One region of the Nocardiopsis mwathae genome, then DNA from elsewhere that is predicted to be linked to it. Evidence: riboswitches for the same ligand, from Rfam matches in the RefSeq annotation. Region 1 holds a riboswitch; each other region holds the start of a gene.
What was found. A riboswitch is a leader RNA that binds a small molecule or an ion and turns the genes downstream of it on or off. The one in region 1 is predicted to bind thiamine pyrophosphate.

Region 1 (7,143 bases):
GCGGGCCGCTCTCCCCGAAGATCAGGTTGACCACACCGACCGACAGCGCCGCCAGCAGGAGCGGGCCGCCGAGGGTGAGGGCCGTGCGGCGGTCGATCCCCGCGAAGGGCAGGACCAGCGCGACCGCGGCCAACACGACGCCCGGGGTCACCGGGTCGACCGTCGGGATCAGCGCGGCCGTCACCAGCAGCGCCGCCACCACCTTGGCGGCGGGGTTGGCGCGCCGGAGCCAGGCCGTGATGGCGGGGTGAGCCTCGGTTTCGGGGATGGGATGGGCGCCGGGTGTGCCGGACGGGTGACGCTCCGACTGTGCGCGGGGCGGCCGGTGGGTGGTCATCGGGTGGCCTCCCCCTCGATCGTCGAGGCCGGGGTGACGCGGCGGTCGCCGACGCGGAGCTCGACGTCGGTGAAGCGGTCGAGCAGCAGGGTGTCGTGGGTCGCCATGACGATCGCCCTCCCCTCGCTGCGGAGGTCAGCGAGGAGACTCACCAGTTCGGACCAGGTGCGTGTGTCCTGGCCGAACGTCGGCTCGTCCAGCAGCAGCACGTCGGGCGCGTGCGCGGGGCCGGAGCTCAGGGCCGTCGCGACCGAGAGGCGGCGCTTCTCACCGCCGGACAGTGTGGCGGGGTGCACATCGGCCAGGCCGGTGAGGCGCAGCCGCTCCAGCAGCTCCTCCACCCACGCCGCCGTCTCACGCTCCCCCAGACCGGTGCGTGTCGGCGCGAAGGCGAGCTCATCGCGGACGCTCCCGGTGACGAACTGGTCCTCGGCATGCTGGAAGACCGTGCCCAGGTGTCGGGCCAGGCGCCGGGCCGGCCACCGGACCAGCGGGCGCCGGTCGACGTCGGCCAGGGCGCCGCGCGGCTCCACCGTCCCGCCGTGCGGGGCGGTGAGCCCGGCCAGCAGCATCAGCAGCGTGGACTTGCCGGAGCCGTTGACGCCCGTGAGGGCGGTGGCCGCCCCGGCCCGGACCGCCGTGTCCACCCCGTCGAGGACCGTGGCCGGTGCCCCGGTGCGCGGGCCGATGGGGTCGGGCTCGCGGGCGACGACGCCGACCGCTTCGATGAGGGGGGACGTGGGAGGGCACCGCGGTGGCCCTGCGGCCGCGCTGCCCGAAGGCCGGGGGGCGTGGCCGGGGACCCAGACGCCCCGCTCGGCGAGGTCGGCGCCGTGCGCGGCGAAGACGGCATCCGGGGCGCCGTCCGCGATGACGCCGCCGCCCGGCTCCAGCACGACCACGCGGTCCACCAGCCCGATGACGTCGGCCACCCGGTGTTCGACCAGGACCAGCGTCGCCTCGCTCGTGGCCACCAGGTCGGCCACCACGTCACGGACCAGGCGCGCACCGACCGGGTCGAGGTTGGCGGTCGGCTCGTCGAGGAGCAGCAGACGGGGGTCCATCGCCAGCGCTCCGGCGATCACCAGCCGCTGCTTCTCGCCGCCCGACAGCGCGGCCGTCGACCGCGCGATGCCGTACGGGAAGCCCACCCCGTCGAGCGCGGCGTGCACGCGCGGCCAGATGTCGGCGCGGGGCAGGGCCCGGTTCTCCAGGCCGAACGCGACGTCGTCGCCGCTGCGCGCCATCACCAGCTGCGTCTCCGGGTCCTGGCTGACCAGGCCGATGTCGCCGCGGCGGCGGTCGGCCGGCTCGCCGTCGACCAGCAGCGCCCCCTCCTGCTCACCGGTGATGGCGGCGTCGGGGCCGGTGAGGCCGGCAAGCGCGTGCAGCAGGGTGCTCTTGCCCGCGCCGGAGGCTCCGAGAAGCAGGACCCGCTCCCCCGGCTCGATCACCAGGTCGACGCCGCGCAGCGCCCACGCGTCGCGGGCGCCGTGCCGCCAGCCCCATCCGGACAACCGCACGCCGGCCCCGCCCCGGGCCGCGCCCCCGCTCATCCGCGCGCCGACGGGAAGGGCGTGAGCGCGCCCGCGCGGGCCAGGGCGGTCGTCAGCAGTCGGCCGCCGATCCCGGCGATGATCGCGGCGCTGAGCACGACGATCACCCCGTAGGCGGCCATGAACGCGGCCGGCCAGTCCGCGTAGTACAGGGTCAGGTCCATCGCGGTGGGCGCCAGCCCGGCGGCGGCCCCGGCGAGGATGGAGATCCCCATCCCCCAGAAGCGGTAGCGGCCGAGCGCGAAGACCACCTCGGGCAGCAGCCCCTGCAGCACGCCCGCGAGCACGACCAGCAGCCCCCAGTGGGTGCCGAGCAGCATCGAGACGGTCGCCGCCGCCGTCGAGGTGAGCACGCCGGCGCCGGGCTTGCGGATGATGAGCATCCCGAGCACCCCCGGCAGCAGCCACATCCCGTAGATCACCGCCTGGGCGGGCGGGAAGAAGAGGAACAGGGGCGAGGTGGCCTCCCACAGCATCCCCCAGAACCAGAAGATGACCCCGATGGCGACGCCGAGAACGGCGGCGACGACGATGTCGACGGTGCGCCAGCGGAACCGGCGGCCCGATGCGGTGGGTCGGGTGGGTTCGGTCGGCTGGGCGCCCGAGGTTTCTCCTGGCGCGGCGGAGGTTCCCACGTCGATCGGTGTCCCTTCGTGTCGGTGCACGAGAGGGCGCGAAGTGCCAAGAGGGCCGCGGCCGGGGCGCGCGTGGGCGCGCGGGCCGGATCCGCGGCCGACGGATCCTACGACTTCCTTCGCCGGCATGACCCGGATCAGGTGTGTAAGGGTCTGCGGGGCCGATCCCGCACTCTCAGCGCCGAAGCGCTCCCCTGTCGGTTCCCTGCCGTTCCGGCAGTTCACTCCATTATGGGTGATCCCGCAACACACCGGACATCACCGACCCTGCCGCCGGCCAGCAGCCCGTCCCTTCCGATGATCTCGGGGATATCGGGGTCTCCCCGGCGATCTTTCCCCCAGTATCTCCGAGATCATCGGAAGGGATAGGGCCGCGCTACCTCAGCACCATGCCGTCGTCCATGGCCTCCGGCGGCCGGGGGGCCACGACCAGCCCCATCTCGGCGGGATCGGCGAGCATGGCGTGGGCGGGCAGGACCCGGACCGTGTAGCCGCAGGTTCCCGACCGCACCAGGGGCACGGATCCCGCGTAGCGCACCAGCGGTCCCTCGACCTCCTCGGGATCGCCGACCGGCGCCAGGGTGGCGACGACCGGTTCGAGCAGCCGCTCGTCGTCGGCGACCCGGCCCACCGCGACCTCCACCTGGATGTCCTGCGGGGCCAGACCGGGCAGCACGAGCGTGGCGTGCACCTGCATCGCGCCGCCGACCTGGGGCGGGTCCTCCATGCCGACCACCTCGACGTGCTCGATGCGCACCCCCGGCCAGGCCTTGCGCACCCGCCGCTTCCAGTCGGCGAGCTCACGGGCGCCGGTCATGGCGGGGGCCGACGTGTCGGTGCCGTCGGCGGCCGCCTCGTCCGTGGGGGTTCCCACCAGCCGGCGTGAGGAGTCGGCGGCTCCCTGGTAGAGGAGGGTGACGTAGTCCTGGACCATCCGCGTGGCCAGCACCTTGGGGCCGAGCGACACCAGGGTGTGCTTGACCATCTCCAGCCAGCGGTTGGGCAGCCCCGCCTCGTCCCGGTCGTAGAACAGCGGGGCGACCTCGCCCTCGATGAGCTCGTACAGCGCCGACGCCTCCAGCTCGTCGCGCCGGTCGGGGTCGCTCACGCCATCGGCCGTCGGGATGGCCCAGCCGTTGGAGCCGTCGAACCACTCGGCCCACCAGCCGTCGCGGATGGACAGGTTGAGCCCGCCGTTGAGCGCGGCCTTCATGCCCGAGGTGCCGCACGCCTCCAGCGGGCGCAGCGGGTTGTTCAGCCACACGTCGCAGCCCTGCACCAGGGAGTGGCCCAGCGCCATGTCGTAGTCGGGCAGGAAGACGATGCGGTGCCGCACCCGCGGGTCGTCGGTGAACCGCACGATCTCCTGGATGAGGCGCTTGCCACCCTCGTCCGCGGGGTGGGCCTTGCCCGCGATGACGATCTGCACCGGGCGCCGCGGGTCGAGCAGCATCGACGTGAGTCGGTCGCGGTCGCGCAGCATCAGGGTGAGCCGCTTGTAGGACGGCACCCGCCGGGCGAAGCCGATGGTCAGGACGTCGGGGTCGAGCACGTCGTCGACCCACCCCAGCTCGGCCGAGCTGGCGCCGCGCTGCCGCCAGGAGGCGCGCAGTCGCCGCCGGGTATCGGCCACGAGGCGGGAGCGCAGCGTCCGCCGCATCTCCCACAGGTCCTCCTCGGCGGCGCCGGTGATCTTGCGCCACCCCTCGGTGTGGGTGAACTCGGCGGAGTCCTCCACCATGCGGCCGGCCATCCTCTGGGCCTCGTCGGCGACCCAGGTGCGGGCGTGCACGCCGTTGGTGATGGAGGAGATCGGGACCTCGGAGGTGTCGAAGCCCGGCCACAGGCCGCGGAACATGTCCCGGGCGACCTGTCCGTGCAGCCGGCTGACCCCGTTGACGCGCTGCGCCAGCCGCATACCCATCACGGCCATGTTGAACACGGCGGGGTCGCCGCCCGCGTAGTCCTCGGTGCCCAGCTCCATGACCCGGTCGCACGGCACGCCGGGCGCCGCGGACACGTCGGCGGCGAAGTGCCGCTCGACGAGCTCGCGGGGCAGCCGGTCGATCCCGGCGGGGACGGGGGTGTGGGTGGTGAACACCGTGCCCGCGCGGGTGGCCTCGACCGCCTCGTCGAAGGTGAGCCCGGCGTCTCCGATGTACTCGCGGACGCGCTCCAGGCCGAGGAACCCGGCGTGCCCCTCGTTCATGTGGAAGACCTCGGGGCGGGGGTGGCCGCTCAGCTCGCAGTAGGCGCGGACGGCCCGGACGCCGCCGATGCCGAGCAGGAGCTCCTGGCGGAGCCGGTGCTCGCTGCCGCCTCCGTAGAGCCGGTCGGTGATGCCGCGCAGCTCAGGGTCGTTGCCTTCGTGGCAGCCGTCGAGGAGCAGCAGCGGGACCCGGCCGACCCGCACCACCCACACGTGCGCGGTGATCCGGCGGCCGTCGGCCAGGTCGACGCCGATGGCCACGGGTTCCCCGCCCGCGTCCGCCAGGCGGCTCATGGGCAGCCCGCGCGGGTCGATCTCGGGATAGGCCTCCAGCTGCCAGCCCTCGGGCGAAAGGGTCTGGGTGAAGTAGCCGTGCCGGTAGAGCAGGCCCACACCGATGAGCGGCAGGCCCAGGTCGCTGGCGCTCTTGAGGTGGTCGCCGGCGAGGATGCCCAGCCCGCCGGAGTACTGGGGCAGCGCGGCGGTCAGGCCGTATTCGGCCGAGAAGTACGCGATGCCCGAGGGCGGCGCGGACAGTCCCTGATACCAGCGCGGGCCGGTGAGGTAGGAGTCGAGGTCGGAGTCGGCCTCGCGGAGGCGGGCGCAGAACGCCTCGTCGCGGGCGAGCTCGGAGAAGCGGTCGGCACCGACCTCCCCGAGCATGCGGAACGGATCCTGGCCGACGGCCGCCCACACCTCGGGGTCGATCGCGGCGAAGACCTCGCGGGTGGCCGGATGCCAGGCCCATCGGAGGTTCGCGGCGAGCCGGCCCAGGGGGGCGAGTTCGTCGGGGAGGACGGTACGGACGGTAAATCTGCGAATCGCCTTCACGGAGCGTGAGGCTAGTCAATCCGCGGCGATTGCGCGACCCCTGAAGCCACTATTCAACGAACACTCGTCAGGCCCGCCTTTCCGGTTTTCGGGAGGATTTTCCCCATTCTCCGCCAAACCGGACAGAGCGCCCTTTCGGATCTCCATCGCACGATCAGCACACACGGGAAGCACGCCGATTTAACCCCTTATTGCCACACGCGGAACGAATGTGACGAGTGTTCCCCCTGAGGCGCCCGACCGGTTTGTCGTTGTTCTACGTGCGCAACCGCCGAAGATACCTCCCACGAAGGACCTTCGCCAGTGTGACGACAATCACAAAAAATACGCACCGCAAACCATCGGATGCGGACCATTCCGGGCCGACGATAGACAGTGAGAGCGCGCCGAGCCCGAACGACCGGGGCCACCCGTGGGCCTTTCGGGCACTTCGGGCTGCCCGCTCTCGAATACCTTCAACGCCTGCAACGACACGAACATCCCGCAATCGTCGAAAACGCGACAATATTCCAGTCTCCGACTCTCCGGCCCTTCTGTTCTCTCGCTGCCTGCATTGGTGCACCTGTGATCGGACGCATTCCCATTCTGAACGTCTCTCCCGTACCCGACCTCGGCACGGCCAAGGCCGTCGCCGGTGAGACCTTCACCGTCAGCGCCACCGTCATCCGGGAGGGCCACGGCGCCCTCGGAGCCGGTGTCGTGCTCTACGACCCCCAGGGGCGCCGCCAGGGACCGACGCCCATGCGCGAGGTCACCCCGGGGACCGACCGCTATGCGGCCGAGGTGCGCCCCACCTGCGAGGGGAGCTGGAAGTTCGCCGTGGAGGCGTGGGACGACCCCTACGCCACCTGGCGGCACGGCGCAGAGATCAAGATCCCGCTGGGCCAGGACGCCGAACTCATGCTGGAGGAGGGCGCCCGACTGCTGGAGCGCGCCGCGCGCCGGGTGCCGCGCCGACCCGAGCTGGCACAGGTCGCCGAGCGGCTCCGCGACACCGCCCTGCCGGCGGCCGAGCGCCTCGCCCTGGCCACCGCCACCGACGTGCTCGCCGAACTCGGCGCCGCACCGCTGCGCGACCTGGTGACACGGTCGAAGCGGTTCCCCCTGGAGGTGCACCGCAAGCGGGCCCTCTTCGGCTCCTGGTACGAGTTCTTCCCGCGGTCGGAGGGCGCTGAGCCCCTCGGACAGGACGGGCACTGGCGCCCGGGCACCCTGCGCACGGCCGCCAAGCGCCTGCCCGCCATCGCCGACATGGGCTTCGACGTGGTCTACCTGCCGCCCGTGCACCCGGTGGGCCACTCGTTCCGCAAGGGCCGGAACAACGCGCTTCGGGCCGGGCCCGGCGACCCGGGGTCGGTGTGGGCCATCGGCTCGGCCGACGGCGGCCACGACGCGATCCACCCCGACCTCGGCGACCTCGACGACTTCGACGCGTTCGTCGCCGGGGCCCGCGAGCTGGGCCTGGAGGTCGCGCTCGACCTGGCGCTGCAGTGCTCCCCCGACCACCCCTGGGTCACCGAGCACCCCGAGTGGTTCACCGTGCGCGCCGACGGCTCGATCGCCTATGCGGAGAAC
Region 2 (7,143 bases), 380 kb from region 1:
CGGCGGCCGTGGTCCCGTCGACGGCCGCCGCGATCGCGTCGGCGTCGCCGTAGGGGACCACGCGGAAGCCGGGGGTGTAGGGGCCGAATCCGCCGTAGGCGTCGGGGTCCTCGGAGAAGGAGATGACGGTCGTGGTGCGGCCGTGGAAGTTGCCGCCCGCGACGATGATGGTGGCCTGGCCGTCGGGCACGCCCTTGACGTCGTAGGCCCACCGGCGGGCGACCTTGACGGCGGTCTCCACCGCCTCGGCCCCGGTGTTCATGGGCAGTACCTTCTCCTTGCCGACCAGGTCGGCGAGCGCGGTGACCCAGGGGCCGAACTGGTCGTGGTAGAAGGCGCGGCTGGTGAGCGTCACCCGGTCGAGCTGGTGGTGTGCGGCCGCCAGCAGGTCGGGGTTGCTGTGTCCGAAGTTGGTCGCCGAATAGCCGGCGAGGCAGTCGAGGTAGCGGCGCCCCTCGACGTCGGTGACCCAGGCTCCCTCGCCTTCGGAGATGACGACGGGCAGGGGGTTGTAGTTGTGTGCCGAGTGGGTCTCGGCCAGTCCGATGTGGTCGCTGCTCGAAATGACGGGCCCGGTGTGGTTCCCACCGGAGGTGTCGCGGCCCAGACTGCGGGTGTCGCTCATCCAGGATTTCCCTTCGATCGCCGTTGATCGGAACAGCAGTGATCGTTATTCGATTTTCAGATACCCGTTCGGTTAACGCACAAAGCCCCGGTTGACGCGGCCTCCAGCAGGAGAACAGATGGTGCCCCCGTTGCACAAGGGGCGGATTTTCCGGTTGCCCACCACTCCCATCCGGGAAACCGCGCAGCGTGGATACATCCCGTCATCACTCACCACCCCCGCTTCCGCGGCTCCACGCCGCAGGGTCCGTCGGTCGGGACCGCCCCGTCGCCCCCGGGGTCCCGACGCGTCGACGCGTCTGTACCCATACGATGCCGGTGCACACGGCCCGCTGTCCCCGGCACCGGTCCGAAACCCATGGGCGCAGGAGGCGGGCGCACGGCGCCCGAACCCCCGCCGCATCCGCCCTAGACTGGGGGCGCGCCGCCCGCGAGGCGGCCGCCCGACCCTTTTATCTTTCCTCCCGGCCTCTTCAGACGAAACGCGAGACATGGCGAAGTCAGTCGGCACTCACCTCTTCAACGCGTTCCGCGGCTCCCTCATCGGGACCGCGGAGGTGGTCCCCGGCGTCAGCGGCGGAACCGTCGCCCTGATCGTCGGCATCTACGAAACGCTCATCACCTCGGCGGGCCACGTGGTGAGCGGGGTCCGGCTTGCCGTCAGCGACCTGCCGCGCGGTCGCGGCCTGGGGCGCGCCGCCGAGGAGTTCCGCAAGGCCGACTGGGCGGCCATCATCGCGGTGCTGGTCGGCATGGTGATCGCCGCGCTGCTCGCGGCCAAGTTCCTCGCCCCCCTGGTCGAGCGCGAGCAGCAGCGCGCCTATGCGCTCTTCTTCGGCCTCGTGCTGGCCTCCCTGTGGGTGCCCTACAGCGGGTCCGGACGCACCTGGAAGGCCGGGCACTACCTGCTGGCGCTCGTGGTGGCCGCGGGGGCGTTCCTGCTCACCGGCCTGCCCCCGGCCCACGTCGAACCCGACTTCCTGATCGTCGCGGGCGCCGCCGCCGTCGCCATCTGCGCGCTGGTGCTCCCCGGCGTCTCGGGCTCGTTCATCCTGCTGACCTTCGGCCTGTACACGGTCACCATGGACGCGCTCAACACCCGCGACCTCGGATACATCTCGACGTTCGCGCTGGGCGCGTTCTTCGGCCTGGCGTTCTTCGTCAAGCTGCTGCAGTGGCTGTTGGAGAACTACCACCACATCACCCTGGTCGTGTTGACCGGCCTGATGGCCGGTTCGCTGCGCGCGCTGTGGCCGTGGCAGGACGGCGACCGCACGCTTCAGGCGCCGCAGGGCGACGTTCCGGTCACCGTCGCGCTCGCCGTCGTCGGCTTCGCCGTCGTCGTCACGGTGCTGCTGGTCGAACGCCGTGCCCGCGCCCGCCGGGAGGCCGACGGCCCCGGCGGCGGCCCGGCGCCCCAGGGCCGCCACCGCGCCCCCGACCAGGTCGACTCCGCGGGCCGCGGCTGAGACCCGTCCATCCCACGGTTCCCCACAACTCCACACCACGTCCATGACGGCGCGGGGTGCCGGGACCGGCCCATCCACCGGTCACGGCTGAGAGCACACCCGTCGAACCTGATCTAGCTCGTACTAGCGAAGGAACGCCCGTGAGCGGCTACAACATCCTGTCCATCGCCGGCAGCGACCCCAGCGGCGGCGCCGGAATCCAGGCCGACCTGAAGACCTTCTCGGCCCTCGGCGGCTACGGCATGACGGTCGTGACCGCCCTGACCGCCCAGTCGACGAGGGGCGTCACCGGCGTGCATCCGGTCCCCGCCGCGTTCGTCGCGGACCAGCTCGACACCCTCCTCACCGACGCCCGGGTGGACGCGGTCAAGATCGGGATGCTGGCCGACACCGGCGTCATCGCCGCCGTCGCCGCCGCCATCGACCGCTACGCCCTGGGCAACGTGGTGCTCGACCCGGTCATGGTCGCCAAGAGCGGCGACCGGCTGCTGGCCGCCGACGCGGTGGCCGCGGTCCGCACCGAGCTGATGCCGCGCGCCGACCTGGTCACACCGAACCTGCCGGAGGCCGCCGAGCTGCTGGCCGAGGACGAGGCGGCCGACCTGGAGGCGATGGCCGCCCAGGCCGACCGGCTGCTGCGGCTCGGCGCCCGGCACGTCCTGCTGAAGGGGGGCCACCTGGGCGGCTCCGCGAGCGAGCGGTGCACCGACCTGCTGGCGGCGCCCGGGCGGGAGCCGCGGACCTTCACCGCCGAGCGCGTCCCCACCTCCAACACCCACGGCACGGGGTGCACCCTCTCCTCCGCCATCGCCGCTCTCCTGCCCCAGCGCGACGGGGTCGCCGCGGCGGTCCGCGACGCCAAGGCCTACCTCACCGCGGCCCTGCGCCACGCCGACGTTCTCGACGCCGGAACGGGAAAGGGCCCGGTCCACCACTTCCACGCTTGGTGGGGCCCCGCATCCGACCGTCCGCTCCCCCGTTGATCTCGGGAGAACGGTCGGGACCACCGCGGAGATTCGAATCGTTCTCCCGAGAGGCGTACTCCCGATGTCCGGGAAAAGGCCCCGCCGCGCGGGGTGCGGGGCGGGGCCGGAAGGGTCGGCGGGCGGCTACTGGCGCACGTCCGGAATCTTGATGTCCGGATTCTTCCAGTCGGGGTTGCCGAAATACTTCTGCGTCTCCTGGACGATGACCGGGGAGAGCAGTAGCAGGCCGATGAGGTTGGGCAGTGCCATCAGGCCGTTGGCGATGTCGCTGGCCAGCCAGATGATGTCCAGGGACGCCACGGCGCCGACGTAGATCATCGCGACGAACACCACGCGGTAGAACGGCACACCCTTGTGGCCGACGAGGAAGTCGATGCAGCGCTCGCCGTAGTAGGACCACCCCAGGATGGTGGTGAAGGCGAACACCGCGACGGCGATGGCCACGATGTAGCCGCCCAGCGGGCCCAGCCCCGGGGAGATGGCCGCGAGACCGTCCTGGAGGGCGGCCGAGGTCATCGCGGCGCCGTCGCCGCGGCCGTCCTCCTGCCAGACACCGGTGACGATGATGGCCAGGCAGGTCATGGTGACGACGATGAGGGTGTCGATGAAGGTCTGGGTCATCGACACCATCGCCTGGCGCACCGGCTGGTCGGTCTTGGCCGCGGCCGCCGCGATGGCGCCGGTGCCCAGGCCCGACTCGTTGGAGAAGATGCCGCGCGCCACGCCCGCCTGGATCACCACGAAGATGGAGGCGGCGCCACCGCCCGCTGCGGCCTGGCCGGTGAAGGCGTCGGTCATGACCAGGGCCAGGGCGGCGGGGATGTCGCCGGCGTGCGCGATGAGCACCAGCAGCGTGACGCCGATGTAGAGCAGGATCATGATCGGCACGACGCCGGCGGCGACCCGGCCGATGCTCTTGATGCCGCCGATGATGACGGTGCCCGCGATGATCACCATCGCGATGCCGGCCACCCAGGTCGGGACGCCCCACACCGCGTTGAGCTGCTGGGAGACGGTGTTGGCCTGGGTACCGTTGCCGATACCGAAGGCCGCGATGGCGCCGAACACGGCGAACAGGACGCCCAGCGTCAGCCCCAGCCCGCCGGGCAGGCCGTGGCGGAGGTAGAACATGGGGCCGCCGCTCTGCTTGCCCACGCTGTCCTCGCGCCGGTACTTGACGCCGAGCAGCGCCTCGCTGTACTTGGTGGCCATGCCGACGAGGCCGGTCATCCACATCCAGAACAGCGCGCCCGGACCGCCCATGCCGATCGCCAGTGCGGCACCGGCGATGTTGCCGACGCCGACGGTGGCGGCGAGCGCGGTGCTCAGGGCCTGGTAGTGGGAGATGTCGCCCTGGACGCCCTCGGCCTCCTTGCGGCGGATCAGCGCCAGCCAGAGGGCGTGGAAGAGCTTGTGGAACTGCAGCAGCCGTAGCCGGACCGTCAGGAACAACCCGGTGAGCAGCAGCAGCGGAATGAGGACGTACTCACTCCAGATGATGCCGGAGAGGGTGTCCAGCATGTCCGCGAGTTGATCCATGGACGAACTCCCTATGTGTTCGAGCGAGGGGGTGAGGCTGCGCCGCCCTCCGGCCGGGTAGGGACGCGGTCAGGCGACGACACGACGCATCGTCGCGATCAACGTGATGCAGCGCACCGCCACATTTACACGGTTTTTTGGCCTGATTCGTCACGTATGCGTCACGTTTCTTCCACAGAGTGATCGCTTAGGCGTTCCGTTACAGGCGTATGACCAGCGGAGATCACGGAGTGTCGGGCGCTTCGGGCGCCTGGGCGAGCGCCAGTCGGCTCAGCGCGGCGGCGGCCTCCTCCGGATCGGCGCCGCGACCGACGGCGATACCCAGCAGGTAGGTGGTCAGGGGCGCCGCCGGGCGGGCGACCGAGTGCGCCGCGTCGCGGGCGAGGTCCAGGATGCGGTCGACGTCGCCCTTGCCGATCTCCTCTCCCAGCTCCAGCTCCGCGCTGACGAGCTCGGCCCATTCGACGAGGGTCATGTGGCGCTCCTGATCCGTGGGTGTGTTTCGGGCGACAGCTCGCGATCCTACGGCCATCGGTACCGAAACACCTCCTCGGACGCGATATAGGCCGGAGGCCTGGGCCGCGGCCGCTTCGCATAGCCGGAGGAAGATCGTCAATCGGGCGCCCACCGCAGGTCCGGAGGGGTTCACGTGCGGCGCCTAACGTGCCGGGCAGGAGACCCCCGCCCCTGGGAGACAACCGTGACCGCGAGCCCCACGACCGCGACCTCCATCCCTCCGCCCGCCTCCGCCGCACCCGCCCCTCCCCTCCGCGTCGCCATCGTCACCGAGTCCTTCCTCCCGCAGGTCAACGGCGTCACCAACTCGGTCTGCAGGGTCGCCGAGCACCTCGCCGCCCGCGGCCACGAGGCGCTCATCCTCGCCCCGGGCGCCGGCCCCGCCCACTACGCCGGCTTTCCGGTCGTGCGCGTGCCGGGCGTGCCCCTCCCCTTCTACCGCGGCTTCACCGGCGGCCTGCCGGCGCGGCGGTGCCTCACCACCGCCCTGCGCTCGTTCGGCCCCGACGTGGTCCACCTGGCCTCCCCGGCCCTGCTGGGGCTGACCGCGGTGGACGTGGCGCGCCGCTGGGCACTGCCCACCGTCGCCGTCTACCAGACCGACCTGCCGGGTTTCGTGGCCCGCTACGGGGTGCCCGCCGGTGACGTGCTCTGGCCGCTGCTGCACCGCATCCACGCCGCGGTCGACCGCACCCTGGCCCCCTCGTCGGCGACCCTGCGCGAGCTGGCCGACCACGACGTCCCCCGGCTGAGCCTGTGGCAGCGCGGAGTGGACACCGAACGCTTCCACCCCCGCCACCGCGACCCGGCGCTGCGCCGGCGGCTGGCCCCCGGCGGCGAGGTCATCGTCGGCTATGTCGGCCGCCTCGCCCGCGACAAGCGCGTCGACCTGCTCGCGCACGTGCTGCGGCTGCGCGGGGTGCGGCTGGTGGTCGTCGGGGACGGCCCGGACCGGGAGCGGCTGCGCCGGCGGCTGCGCGGCGCGGTCTTCCTCGGCCAGCGCACCGGCGCGGAACTGTCCCGGGTCCATGCCTCCCTCGACGTCTTCGTGCACACCGGCGCCGATGAGACGTTCTGCCAGGCGGTGCAGGAGGCGCTGGCCTCGGGTGTTCCGGTGGTGGCTCCGGCCTCGGGCGGCCCGCTGGACCTGGTGCTGCCCGAACTCAACGGCCTGCTGTTCGCCCCCGATTCCGTGCGCGAGCTGCGGGTGGCGGTCGGGCGGCTGGTGCACAACGCGCCCCTGCGCGACCGCCTGGCCGCCGCGGCCCGGCCCACGGTCCAGGCCCGGACCTGGGACGTCATCGGCGACCAGCTGCTGGAGCACTACCGTTCGGTGATCGCGCCGACCGGGGTACCTGCGGCAGCGCCCGCAGCCGGAGGAGCGGGACCGGCCCCTCTCCGGTCCCGCTCCTCGCCCCCGTAGCCGCGCGCAGACGTCCTCACGCGGCGGAGTCGCCTCTCACCCGGCGTCGCCGCAAGGAACGCGGTTCCCGCAGACCAGCCGGTCGAGCACCTCGTCGAGGCGGTCGAGGTGCTCGCGGATCCACGGCAGGGCCAGCGGCTCGTCGGCGGCCAGCGCGGCGTAGCGCTGCGCCTCGGTCTCGCCGTAGAGCAGACTGGTGGCCACCCGCATCCGCAGTGCGCGGGTCTCCTCGCCGAACTCGGCGGCCGGTAACGTTCCCATGCCGTAGGTGTCCAGCAGCAGGGCGCACAGCTCCGGGCCGGTGGTGACGCCGTGGTCGGCGCCGAGCGGTTCCCGCAGCCCCTCGAAGTCGGGGTAGAGGTAGAACCCGGCCTGGGGCGCGGCCACCATGGCTCCGGTGCTGACGAACCGGTCGGCGACGGCGCGGGCGACCAGGCCGTGCAGCCGTCGGCTGCGGGCGATGTGGTCGGCGATCTCGGCCGGCTCGGTGAAGGCGTAGGTGGCGGCCTGCTGGATCGGGGTGGCCGGAGTGGACCAGATCTCGCTGGCCACCCCCAGCAGGTCGGTGTGGAGGCGGCGTCCGATG
Region 3 (7,143 bases), 2.4 Mb from region 1:
ACCGTCGTCATCTCCGTCCCGGAGGCGATGAGCGCCTCCTCCAGGACCTTCAGCGACGGCGCCCCGCCGGTGCCGGTGATGAGGCGGGAGGCGAACTCCTCACCGGCGATGACCAGGGGGTCGCCGGCCGGGGAGCGCACGCCGCCGGGGGTGCCCGGGCCGGTGGTGCCGGTGGGGCTTGTGGCGCCGGTGGTTTCCGCGGTCATCGCTCAGCCTCCCTGCACAGCCGTGAGTACGTCCACGCGGTCGTTCTCGCTCACGACGGTCGTCGCCCAGGTCGCCTTGGGAACGACCTCGTCGTTGACCGCCACGGCGATTCCCTCGCGCGCCTCGGTCAGGGTGCGGACGGCGTCGGCGACCGTACTGCGCGGAGCCAGGTCGCGGGGCTCGCCGTTGATGATCACCTTCACGGTTGAACTCCCTATCGCAAAGATTTCGACGTCTGCGGGCGGATGCCCGGGACCACGCGCTCAGGACAGCCGCGTCGCGGCGAAGCGGCGGGCGTAGTCCGGCAGCTCACCGGTGGCCAGGGCCTCCGCCATGGCGTCGCCGGTGGCGGGGGCGAGCAGTACACCGTGCCGGTGGTGCCCGGCGGCCAGGTGCAGCCCGGGCAGGCGGGTCGGGCCGAGCAGCGGCTCGTTGTCGGGGGAGGCCGGGCGCAGCCCGACGCAGGTCTCGGCGATCTCCAGCTCGCTGATGCCCGGCACCAGCTCGTGGCCGTCGCGCAGCAGCTCCCACACCCCGCCCGCGGTGAGCCGGGTGTCGTCGCCCATCTCCTCCTGTGTGGCACCCAGCACGATCTCCCCGCCCGCGCGCGGCACCAGGTAAACGGGCGACCCCTTGACCAGGCCCCGCACGGTGCGGGTGACGATGGGCGGCTCGCCCCGGGGCATCCGCAGCCGCAGCAGCTGGCCCTTGACCGGGCGCACGGGCGGGACCACGCCCTCGGGCAGGCCGCCGATTCCGGGTGTGCGTGTCCCGGCGGCCAGCACCACCTGGTCGGCGGCGAGCTCGCCGCCCGAGCGCAGCCGGACGCCGCGGGCGCGGTCGGCGGACACCACAACGTCGGTGACCCGGTCGTCGACCATGCGGACGCCGCGCCGCTCGGAGGCCGTGCGCAGCGCCGCCAGCAGCGCGCGGGGGTCGACGGAGCGGTCGTCGGGCGCGTGGATACCGCCGCGCACCGCGGGCGCGAGCATCGGTTCCAGCCGGCGGCACTCGCGAGCGGTCAGCCGCTCGGCCTTCAGCCCCAGCCGGGTCTGCAGTTCGCCGAGTTCGGTCAGCTTGGACAGGTCGTCGGTGTCGAACGCGATCTGCAGGGTGCCCGCCGACCGGTAGCCCGTCGGCACCCCGCTCTCGTCCTCCAGCTCGGCGACGAAGCCCGGGTAGCGGTCGCGGGACAGGGCGCCGAACCGCATCAGCGGCTCCTCGCCGAACATGGCCTCGGTGGCCGGGGTCAGCATGCCCGCGGCGACACCGGAGGCGGCGCACGGGCAGTGCCGCCCCACCACGGTCGTCAGCAGGCCGCGCCGGGCCGCGCGCCACGCGGTGACCAGTCCGATCAGGCCGTCACCCACGACGAGGACGTCGGAGGCGGGCAGGGGGTCGTCGGGCACGGTCATGCCATCCACTCCCTTCGCCGGTATGACCCGGATCAGGTTCATGCGGTCGGAGGCTCACAGCCTCCCTCTCAGCCGGGTCCCACCCGGCTCCCGCGGGGATCTTCACGTCTTTCCCGCCCATCTTAGGGCGTCGTGCGCGGACCGGCCGAGGGGTGGGCGTCCGCTGCGGGTACGCCAGGAGCGATCAGCGCCGACGGCCGGGTTTGCGTGCGGCGAAACTGTGGGAGATTGGCTGCGTGACACAGAACGACCACGACATCGAAGCCCTCGTCGGCGAATGGATGACCCTGAAGGAAGCCGCGCAGGCGCTGGGCGTCAGCCCGAACCGCGTCAAGCAGTTCATCGGCGACCACAAGCTGCTGGGCATCCGCAAGGGCGGGGAGGTCTCGATCCCCGCCGCGTTCATCGCAGGCGGTGACATCGTCAAGGGCCTGCCCGGGACACTCACCCTGCTCGCCGACGCCGGTTTCACCGACGACGAGGCGCTGCACTGGATGTTCACCCCGGATGACACGCTCCCCGGGGCGCCCATCGAGGCCCTGGCCGCCAACCGCGGCACCGAGGTGCGCCGCCGCGCCCAGGCGATGGCCCTCTAGCCGGGCGGCCCCCGGGGCGGTGATCCCCGGCCCGACCTTCCGGTGCGACAACCGCAGTCCCGCGCGATCGACCCCGGGCGCGGCCGGAACGCCCGGCCGCGCCCATCGGCACGGCCGCGCGGTTCCCCCGCCCCGCCGCCCGGCCGCCCCGTGGGGCGCACTACCCTGACCGGGTGAGTGAGAGCCTGCGCGAACGACTGTCCACGGCCCGCCTGTACCTGTGCACCGACGCCCGCACCGAGCAGGGCGACCTCGCCGCGTTCCTCGACGCGGCGCTGTCCGGAGGCGTCGACATCGTCCAGCTGCGCGACAAGGAGCTGGCGGTCCGCGACGAACTGGCCGCACTGGAGGTGATGCGCGAGGCCTGCGAGCGCCACGGCGCGCTGCTGGCCGTCAACGACCGCGCCGACATCGCCCACGCCGCCCGCGCCGACGTCCTGCACCTGGGCCAAAGCGACCTGCCGGTGCCCCATGCCCGCGCGATCCTCGGCGACGGCCCGCTGATCGGCCGATCCAACAACGACGCCCGGACGGCCGCCGCCTCTGCCGCCGAGGAGGGCGTCGACTACTTCTGCGTCGGCCCCACCTGGGCGACCCCCACCAAGCCCGGCCGCCCGGCCGCCGGACTGCCCCTGGTCACCGAAGCCGCCGCTCTGCGCACCGAGCGCCCCTGGTTCGCCATCGGCGGCATCGACCTCGACAACCTCGACCAGGTCCTCGCGGCGGGCGCCACCCGCGTCGTCGTCGTCCGCGCCATCACAGGGGCCCCCGACCCGCACGCCGCGGCAGCGGAGCTCAAGCGGAGGCTGGCCGTAACGGCGTGAGCTGGCGGTACGTCCGGGATCACCCGCTGAGGACCTCGACGTCGTACTTCTGGATTTCGGTATGACGGCTACGAGTGGGAGTGCTTCTGCCTGAGCTCGGGCGATCAGTGCGCGATCGCACGGGTCCGAGTGATATCGAGGCGACGCGCCGACACGCATGGCGTGGTCGATACTCATCGGAAGTTCGATGAATCCGCGGTACCGCAGGGCGGCGTCGAGATCTTCGGGGACCACGAGCTTCCCCAGCGCCGACTTGATGGAGATTTCCCATGCTGTCACGGCGCTGACGTACACCTCCTCGGTGCTGAGAACCCGTTCGCATGCCACAGCTGGGAGCTTTGGGCTGTCCTCCGGCCACCAGGCAGGATGTGCGTGTCGAGCAGAAGCCTGACGGCCGCTCCCCGCGAAAAGCGGCGAGGGTTTCCTCGTCCGGTTCATCGAAGTCTCCGGCGATGGTGATCTTGCCTGCCCGGAGTCCGGGTGCGGGGCGCCGTACCGATCGTGTCAAGGGGACGACTTCGGCGACCGGAGCTCCGTGACTGCGAAGGAACGAATTCTCGATCTCCCTCCATGGCGCGCAGCGGATCTGAGAGACGCACATCGTCATCGGTGTCCGTGTCGTATTCGCGTGCGGGTTCCATCGTGCCTTCCTGGAAGGCTCGGCTTCTTCCCGACGTCGTCGTAGGGTGGTCGAAAGGCGACCGGTTCCGTCGAAGCGGCAACGCGATCGAGCGCCGTCCAGGGGCTGCACTCAGGTGTAGACGTGGCTGAGCGCGCTCGGGTGGGTGCGGAGGAAGCGTTCGAGGGTCTGGGCGGGGTGGCCGGTCAGGCGGACCACGGCCGGGGAGACGACGTCCATCTCGCCGCTGGCGATCGCGGCATACGAGCTGGCCCACCCCTCGATCTGCCACTCCGGGGCGCCGGTGGGGCGGCGCGAGGCCAGGGCCTCCTCCCAGGTCTCGGGGACGTAGCGGATGGTCTTGCCGGTCAGCGCCGACAGCCGCTCCACGGTCTCGCCCATCGTCATCGCCTCGGGGCCGGTGACGTCGTAGGTCGCGCCGTCGTGCTCCGCCCCCTCGGTGAGGACGGCGACGGCCGCGTCGGCGACGTCGTCGCGGGAGACCCAGGCGACCCGGCCCTGCCCGGCCGGCCCGCGGATCACCCCTGCGTCATCGGCCCAGTACGGCAGCAGGTCCAGGTAGAAGCCGGGCCGCAGGAAGGTGTGCGCCACGCCCGTGGAGCGGATATGCGCCTCGGTGTAGAAGTGGTCGCGGGCGTAGCTGAACGTCGCGGCCGGAGCCGCCGACAGGAACGACAGGTAGACGATGCGCTTCACCCCCGCCGCGACGGCGGCGTCCACCGCGCTGATGTGCCGGTCCACCCGGTCGGCGGACTCCGTGGCCGAGACCAGGAACAGCGTGTCGGCCCCCTTGGCCGCGCGCTCGAAGGCGGTCGTGTCCTCGTAGGACGCCATCGCGGCGCTGGCACCGGGGAACTCCGGTGCCCGGTTGAGGTCGCGGACGATGAGCCGCTGGGCGATGCCGCGCCGGGCCAGTCGCGCGGCGACGCGGCCGCCGATTCCCCCGGTCGCACCGGTGATGCCGATGGTGTGCGTTATTGCCTGATCGTCACCCATGGCTCCCTATTCTCACCTGATGCCCCTTCCGGCGCGGGTAACGGCGCGCCGGACTCGACCGTGCGAGGGGCGGCGTCCGCGGATGAGGTGCCGTCCTCACCTCACCCGCGGACACCGCCCGCCGGGCCCTCCCGGGCCGCGGTCCGGGTCCGTCTCCGACTCAAACAGGCCGAGCGTCCCGCGTCGATCCGCCAGGGGGAGGAACCGGTCTCCTCCTCTGGTGGGGAGGCACGCCCCGCACGGTGCGTACGTGTAGCCGTCCGGTGACGGCCCGCGCACGGGCGCGGCGCCCCCGGCGGGCGGGGCGGGGCCCGTGGGTCAGTGCTTGCGCGCCGTGGCGGCCACGATCAGGTCGGCCAGGGCGGAGCGGGCCTCGTCGGCGATCAGCGGGCTCTCCAGCGCGCGGGTGGCCTGCGCGACGTAGCCGTCGATGCGCCGCTCGCACGCTTCCAGCGCGCCGCAGCCGGTGGCCAGGGCGCGCATCCGATCCACGGTCTCCGGCGTGAGGTCCGGGTCGCCCAGGTGGCGGCGGAACTCGGCGGCGTCGTCCGCCGCGGCGCGCTCCAGCGTCTCGGCGACCAGCAGGGTGCGCTTGCCCTCTCTGAGGTCGTCGCCCGCGGGCTTGCCGGTCTCCTCCGGGTCGCCGAAGACGCCCAGGAGGTCGTCGCGGAGCTGGAAGGCGACGCCCAGCGCGGTCCCGTAGGCGCTGTAGACGCCGGCGAGCTCCGGGTAGCGGCCGGCCAGGGCGGCACCGATGTGCAACGGGCGCTCGATGGTGTACTTGGCCGCTTTGTAGTGCATGACGCGCAGCGACGCCTCGACACTCTCCGAACCGCGCACCTGCTCCAGCATGTCGAGGTACTGCCCGGCCATCACCTCGGTGCGCATCGCGTCGAACGGCTCCCGGCCCGCCCGCAGCGCCTCCAGGGGAAGCCCGCTGCCCTGGTACATCTCGTCGCTCCAGGCCAGGCACAGGTCGCCGATGAGGATCGCGGAGCCCTGCCCGAACCCGGCGGCCGAGCCGCTCCAGCCCGAGCGGCCGTGCAGCTCCTCCAGGCGCTTGTGCGTGGCCGGCAGACCGCGGCGGGTGTCGCTGTTGTCGATGACGTCGTCGTGGATGAGGGCACACGCCTGGAGGAACTCCAGTGAGGCCGCGGCCGGGTAGATCTCCGGGATGTCGCCGCCCCCGGCGCCGCGCCACCCCCAGTAGCAGAAGGCCGGACGCAGCCGCTTGCCGCCCGCCAGCATGGCCTCCAGCGCCTCCATCACGGGCTTGAGCTCCGGGCCGATCTCCAGCAGCTGGGCGCGGCGGCGCTCGGTGAATTCGGCGATCTCGGAATCCACGGCCGCACGCACGAAATCGACGGGAGATGATGGTGTGGAGGTCATGAGGGCAGGTTATCCGCTGTTCGCGGCGGTCCCTCCACCGGCCGGGGCGCGGGTGCCGCCCGTCCCGGCCCATTCCCGACCGGGCGAGTGGCCTATGGTGGATCACATGCTTGGCACAGTGACACGCTCCGGTGCGGCGCCGCGCCCTGCCCCGCGGCCGCGCCACATCCGCGACCTGCTCAACGCCGGCGAACCGACCTTCTCGTTCGAGTTCTTTCCCCCCAAGACCCCCGAGGGCCAGCGGAAACTCTGGCGGGTCATCCGCGAGATCGAGGCACTGGCCCCCTCGTTCGTATCCGTGACCTACGGCGCCGGCGGCGGCACCCGGGACCGCACGGTCGAGATCACCGAACGCATGGCGACCGACACCACACTCCTCCCGGTCGCGCACATGACCGCCGTCGACCACTCGGTGCGCGAACTGCGCCACCTCATCGGCCGGTTCGCCGACGCCGGCGTGAGCAACATGCTCGCACTGCGCGGGGACCCGCCCGGCGACCCGCTGGGAGAGTGGGTCAGGCACCCCGAGGGGCTGAACTACGCCGACGAGCTGGTCCGGCTGCTCAAGGAGACCGGCGACTTCTGCGTGGGCGTGGCGGCGTTCCCCTACAAGCACCCGCGCTCGCCCGACATCGAGTCCGACGTGAAGTACTTCGTCCGCAAGTGCCGGGCGGGCGCCGACTACGCGATCACCCAGATGTTCTTCGAGGCGGACGACTACCTGCGGCTGCGCGACCGGGTCGCGGCCAAGGGCTGCGAGGTGCCGATCATCCCGGAGATCATGCCGGTGGTGAAGCTCGCCACGATCGAGCGCTCCGAGCAGCTGTCGGGCGCGCCGTTCCCGCGAGCCCTGGCCGCGGAGTTCGAGAAGGTGGGCGGCGACAAGGAGGCCGTGCGCCGCCTCGGCATCGAGCAGGCCCAGCGGCTGTGCGAGCGCCTGCTGGACGAGGGCGCCCCGGGCATCCACTTCATCACCTTCAACCAGTCCACCGCCACACGCGAGATCTACCGCGAAATCGCGCCGAACCGGGTACCCGCAGGGGGAGCCGCGCGGCCATGATGGCGAAGGGCTGCTG

Region 2: another riboswitch for thiamine pyrophosphate. It lies ahead of thiD (bifunctional hydroxymethylpyrimidine kinase/phosphomethylpyrimidine kinase); the one in region 1 lies ahead of HNR23_RS02310 (ECF transporter S component).
Region 3: another riboswitch for thiamine pyrophosphate. It lies ahead of thiO (glycine oxidase ThiO); the one in region 1 lies ahead of HNR23_RS02310 (ECF transporter S component).

What each region holds. Positions count from the first base shown of each region.
Region 1 is NZ_JACHDS010000001.1:601,054-608,196, reverse strand. Features, by position in the region: gene HNR23_RS02320 (energy-coupling factor transporter transmembrane component T family protein) at 1-337, opposite strand, end outside; gene HNR23_RS02315 (ABC transporter ATP-binding protein) at 334-1,893, opposite strand; gene HNR23_RS02310 (ECF transporter S component) at 1,890-2,528, opposite strand; TPP riboswitch at 2,626-2,734, opposite strand; gene glgP (alpha-glucan family phosphorylase) at 2,905-5,568, opposite strand; gene HNR23_RS02300 (maltotransferase domain-containing protein) at 6,133-7,143, shown strand, end outside.
Region 2 is NZ_JACHDS010000001.1:983,022-990,164, reverse strand. Features, by position in the region: gene rocD (ornithine--oxo-acid transaminase) at 1-625, opposite strand, end outside; gene HNR23_RS03870 (DUF368 domain-containing protein) at 1,116-2,093, shown strand; TPP riboswitch at 2,136-2,245, shown strand; gene thiD (bifunctional hydroxymethylpyrimidine kinase/phosphomethylpyrimidine kinase) at 2,234-3,076, shown strand; gene HNR23_RS03860 (alanine/glycine:cation symporter family protein) at 3,203-4,618, opposite strand; gene HNR23_RS03855 (DUF6457 domain-containing protein) at 4,842-5,093, opposite strand; gene HNR23_RS27390 (glycosyltransferase family 4 protein) at 5,319-6,557, shown strand; gene HNR23_RS03845 (pyridoxal phosphate-dependent aminotransferase) at 6,594-7,143, opposite strand, start outside.
Region 3 is NZ_JACHDS010000001.1:2,963,237-2,970,379, reverse strand. Features, by position in the region: gene HNR23_RS12855 (thiazole synthase) at 1-206, opposite strand, end outside; gene thiS (sulfur carrier protein ThiS) at 210-410, opposite strand; gene thiO (glycine oxidase ThiO) at 471-1,622, opposite strand; TPP riboswitch at 1,615-1,726, opposite strand; gene HNR23_RS12840 (helix-turn-helix domain-containing protein) at 1,859-2,218, shown strand; gene thiE (thiamine phosphate synthase) at 2,392-3,042, shown strand; gene HNR23_RS12830 (NAD(P)H-binding protein) at 3,794-4,678, opposite strand; gene HNR23_RS12825 (polyprenyl synthetase family protein) at 4,997-6,067, opposite strand; gene metF (methylenetetrahydrofolate reductase [NAD(P)H]) at 6,174-7,127, shown strand; gene HNR23_RS12815 (GNAT family N-acetyltransferase) at 7,045-7,143, opposite strand, start outside.